DNA from 2 places in the Schnuerera sp. genome. Region 1 is predicted to be linked to the other one. Evidence: riboswitches for the same ligand, from Rfam matches in the RefSeq annotation. Region 1 holds a riboswitch; the other holds the start of a gene.
What was found. A riboswitch is a leader RNA that binds a small molecule or an ion and turns the genes downstream of it on or off. The one in region 1 is predicted to bind cyclic di-AMP.
Positions count from the first base shown of each region.

Region 2: it holds a riboswitch for cyclic di-AMP, as region 1 does, so the genes downstream of both, VK998_RS12590 (NAD/NADP octopine/nopaline dehydrogenase family protein) here and VK998_RS03870 (ABC transporter ATP-binding protein) in region 1, are expected to answer to the same signal.

Region 1 covers NZ_DATHXO010000160.1:20,610-23,021, reverse strand. The annotation lists gene VK998_RS03880 (Dps family protein) at 1-343, opposite strand, end outside; gene VK998_RS03875 (winged helix-turn-helix transcriptional regulator) at 464-778, shown strand; cyclic di-AMP (ydaO/yuaA leader) riboswitch at 867-1,008, shown strand; gene VK998_RS03870 (ABC transporter ATP-binding protein) at 1,214-2,212, shown strand; gene VK998_RS03865 (ABC transporter permease) at 2,199-2,412, shown strand, end outside.
Region 2 covers NZ_DATHXO010000538.1:1,914-4,325, reverse strand. The annotation lists gene VK998_RS12590 (NAD/NADP octopine/nopaline dehydrogenase family protein) at 1-1,108, opposite strand, end outside; cyclic di-AMP (ydaO/yuaA leader) riboswitch at 1,204-1,335, opposite strand; gene VK998_RS12585 (2-oxoacid:acceptor oxidoreductase family protein) at 1,620-2,177, opposite strand; gene VK998_RS12580 (thiamine pyrophosphate-dependent enzyme) at 2,178-2,412, opposite strand, start outside.

The sequences.
Region 1 (2,412 bases):
CATCTGCAGTATTTCTAATATCTGTTGCTAGTTTTTTCATAGATTCTAAATCTTTTTTGATTATTTCTAGAGATTCTTTTACTGAGAAATCTTTTGCATTAATTTCTTCAATATTTGCTTTTTCTAGGTACTCTTTCATAGTAGATAAAGGCATTACTTTTTTCATCTTCAATAATTCAGCTACTTCATCAAAGTTTTCAAACAGCTCATCATAAATTTCTTCTGTGAAATTATGGATGCGCATAAATTGGTTACCTACTACATTCCAGTGAATATTGTGTAATTTTACATTTAATACACCTAAATTAGCTAGGTATTTTTGTAATAAATCGATATGTTTCATTATATTATCTCCTCCAAATGTTTATATTTTTTATTTATTAGTTATTATCTTCTGTTATTTATATTATATGATATAATATAAGATACAAAAAGGCACAAATATGTTAGTAGGGGTGAAGCAATGGAAACAAAAATTTTTAATGGATTTGAAATTGTACAAGATTTAATTAAATTAAGATGGATTCCTGAAATTTTAAAATCTATTCATCTTGGAAATCAACGTTATAGTGATATTTTAAAAAGTATTCCCTATTTAAGTCATACAGAATTAAATAGGAAATTAAACATACTTATAGATAAAAAGGTTATAGAAAAGAACATTAATGGGAGCAATACCTATTATTCTTTACTTAATTTTGGAGATGATTTAGTACATATTTTTTATCATTTAGAAGATTTGGAGGATAAATATTTTCAAACTGCTAGTAGGAAATAATAATTTAGGATTATAGGCATTTGTATTAGATTGTGTATTTGACTTATATAATTGAGTATGTTATGATATGAAACTAGAAAATATAATGAAAGTTTATTTGCTTAATTTCCCAAAAGGAAACCGGGGGAACCAGTATTTGGGGGTGAATCGCTATGATATTGTTCTGAAGCGTAGAGTAGTTTCAAACTCGAATCCGTCAGCTAACCTCGGAAGCGTGTGAAACAAATATAAATTTAATTTGTTCTATTTTGTATTTTGTTGATTATTATGTAAAACAAAATGTAAATGCATGTTTCTTTTGGGGGCCTTATAGGCCCTTTTTGTGTTGCCAATAAATAAAAAAATTATTATCTCACCCATATACTTATGGATTGATTATAAATATTAACGTTCAAATTATGATATAGAAAATAATATTAGGAGATGAGACTTAGAATGATAAAAATTAAAAATATAGTGAAAAGATATCCGGGCATGGAAAGGCCTGCAGTGGATAATTTGTCATTAGAAATCAACGAAGGAGAGACATGTGTTTTTCTTGGACCTTCTGGTTGTGGTAAAACAACAACATTAAAAATGATAAACAGGATAATTGAACCTACGTCAGGAGAAATTTGTGTAAATGGGAAAAATATAATGGATCAAAACCCAGATGAACTTAGAAAAGGCATAGGATATGTAATACAAAAAGTAGGACTTTTTCCTCATCTTACAGTGTATGATAATATTGCAACAGTTCCACGACTTTTAAAATGGAACGAAAATAAGATTAATAAAAGGGTCAATGAATTATTAGAAATGGTAGGATTAGTTCCAGAAGAAAATAACTCTAAATATCCTAATGCATTATCTGGAGGACAAAGGCAAAGGGTAGGAGTTGCAAGAGCATTAGCAGGGAATCCACCTTCTATGCTAATGGACGAGCCCTTTAGTGCTGTAGATCCTGTAACGAGAACACAACTTCAAAATGAATTTTTAAAAATACAGAAGAAGTTAAAAAAGACTATATGTTTTGTGACTCACGATATTGACGAGGCTATAAAAATGGGAGATAGGATTGCAATAATAAATGAAGGAAGTTTAGTTCAATATGATACTCCAGAAAATATCTTATTGAATCCAGCGAATGAATTTGTAGAGGATTTTGTAGGTCCTGATAGATCCCTTAAAGTATTAAGTCTTATAAATATAAAATCTATTATGAAGGAAAATATTAAAAATAAAGAATCTAATTGCTATAGTGTACCATTAGATGCTACCTTAAGAGAAGCTATAGCAAAGATGTTAGAATGCAATACGAATTCTGTATCGGTAGTGGATGATAAAAATAGTTTGGTTGGTAGTGTAGATATGCGTGATATTCAGAAATATATAGGTAGGGCATACGATGAAAACGGACAAGAGGAAAAGAGTGATATAAATGTCAGTAATTAATTATTTTATTAAAAATATAGATAAAATTGTAGGTTTCACAATAAATCATTTTATTTTAGTAATAATGGCTATTTTATTAGCATTAACAATATGGATATCTGTAGGGATTTTAATTAGAAACAATGAAAAGCTAGCAAATGGAATGTTAGGATTAGGGAGTTTAATTATGTCTATACCTAGTGTTGCATTATATGGAATAT
Region 2 (2,412 bases), on a different contig from region 1:
CCTCTTCATCTTCTTTGAAGATCTTCCCTTTTTCTGCAAATTCATGTATCTCTTTTGCTGTTAAACCTTTTAATCCTAATCTTTCCACCGTTCTTCCCTCTTCGAAAAAGTCTATGCCTGTTATTAACCCTGCTATTCTAATTATAGAATCCATAGCAGGAGTCTCTATGTTAAATTCCTTTGCTAAAGTTGACATAGGAATTAAGCTGTAAGGCACGTCTTCATATATATATCTTATATTTAAACCTTTAGGTGCTTGTAACCCCTTATAAGCAGGATTATTTTGAACTGCTTCATATAAATTATCTCCTTTTGCACCATAAGTTTCCTCTAGCCAATCTTTAGCAGATAAAGTATTTACGTTGAGTAGAAAACCTATTTTCATCCTTTCAGCATCCATCTTTTCTAAAAAATTTCCTATCGATGGTGTTATACCTTCTGTATAGTATTCAAAAGGAGCACCTCTTTCTATATGTCCGCTGTTTAAAAGGGTAGGACCTGGATGAAATATAGCACCATAATTATTTATACTGGTTTCAATTACATCTCTTGCCGCTACAAACTGAGGATAAGCCTCCTTAAGCATTTCTATTACATAATCCGTCTTTATAGCTGGAATAGCAGCTAATGTTACTTCCTTTTTAGATTTAAATATATGAGCACTATTTTCACATGTTTTCCTACAAGCATATATAAATGTTTGGGCTTCAGCTACTATAATATCTTTATTTGATCCACATTGCCTAATAGTTGCATATACCTCTAAAGCGCCTCCTGTCCTCCCAGGATTTAACACAATTACCTGACCATCCTTTAAATATGGAGCCATTTCCTTAGCTAAATAATAATGCCCCATAGCTGGCACAGTCACCATTATAATATCAGCATCCTTTATAGCCTCTTCAATATTATTTGTTGCTATGTTTAACTTTCCTTCCCCTTCTACTTCACCCGTTAATTCTATCCTAGGTTTTCTAATTAACGGAAGTATGTTTTCCAAAGTTCTATTGTATAGATTCACTTTGTAACCTAATAAACTTAAATATCCTGCCATGGCAACGCCTCCATTGCCTGCTCCAATAACAGCATAAATTAAATCTTTTTTCATACTATTACCTCCTATCCCATAATTTCCCTATTTGTTTTTAAGTAAAATAATAGACTATAGAGGGCTCCCCATAGTCGATAGATAACAATACATTATCAATCCCCCCTCCACGCTTGCGAGGTTAGCTGACGGGTTCGGGCTAAGGGATTTTGCCCGTCCTAATAAAGGATTCACCCCATTTAAATGGTTCCCCCGCTTCTTTCTCAAGAATTTAGCGATAGATATAAATTTAAAATTCTATTAGCAGTCAACTAAAATTTAAAACCTAGGTTAGTTATTTAAAATTATACTGTATCAATTTGATTTGAAATGAGTTTTTATTAATAAATCTTTAATGGATATTGATATTATAAAATGAATAGAATTGTTTAGAAGCTTAAATTAAGGTTTAAAATAAGTATAATCACGACAAAATTAGTATATCATATTTTAATAATAAATGCAAATATTTTATCTATATTTTTCTAAAAACAGAAAAACCGATTCTTCCTAGGAAGAATCGGTTTTAGGTTTATACCATTTCTTTTATCTGTTTTCTTGCAATTTCTGCCCCTTTTTCTAAGGCTTCTTTATTTATAGGAATTAAATGAGATTTATTTTCTCCAAATACTTTTGTAAATCCTTCTAATATGGATTCTACATCTACTACTTTTGTAACTTCTAAATAGGCTCCTAACATTACCATGTTTGCAACCCTCATATTTCCTAATTCATCTGCTGTCTCATTGGCAGGAATATAGTATACATCTATATCTTCTCGTTCTGCTTTATCATCTATTAAAGATGAGTTTATAAAAAGTCTGCCTTTTTCATAAACAGTAGGTTCAAATTTATCTAAAGATGGTTTGTTCATAACAATAGCTGTTGTAGAATTAACTACTACCGGTGAGCCTACTGGGTCACTAGATATAATAACACTACAATTAGCTGTTCCTCCACGCATTTCTGGTCCATATGAAGGTAACCAAGAAACGTGTTTCTTCTCTATCATACCTGCATAGGTTAAAAGTTGACCTATAGCCATTACCCCTTGTCCACCAAATCCTGCAATAGTTATTCTTTCTTCCATTTACTCCACCTCCTCTGGTTTTCTAAAATTTCCTAGAGGATAATAAGGTATCATATTATCTTCAAGCCATCTTAAGGCTTCCTCTGGTGTTAATCCCCAGTTAGTTGGACAAGTAGACAATACTTCTACTATTCCAAATCCTTTGCCTTCTATTTGAAGTTTAAAGCATTCCTTTATAGCTTTTTTAGCTTTTCTCACATGGCCAGGAGTAGTTACAGTAACTCTTTCAACAAAC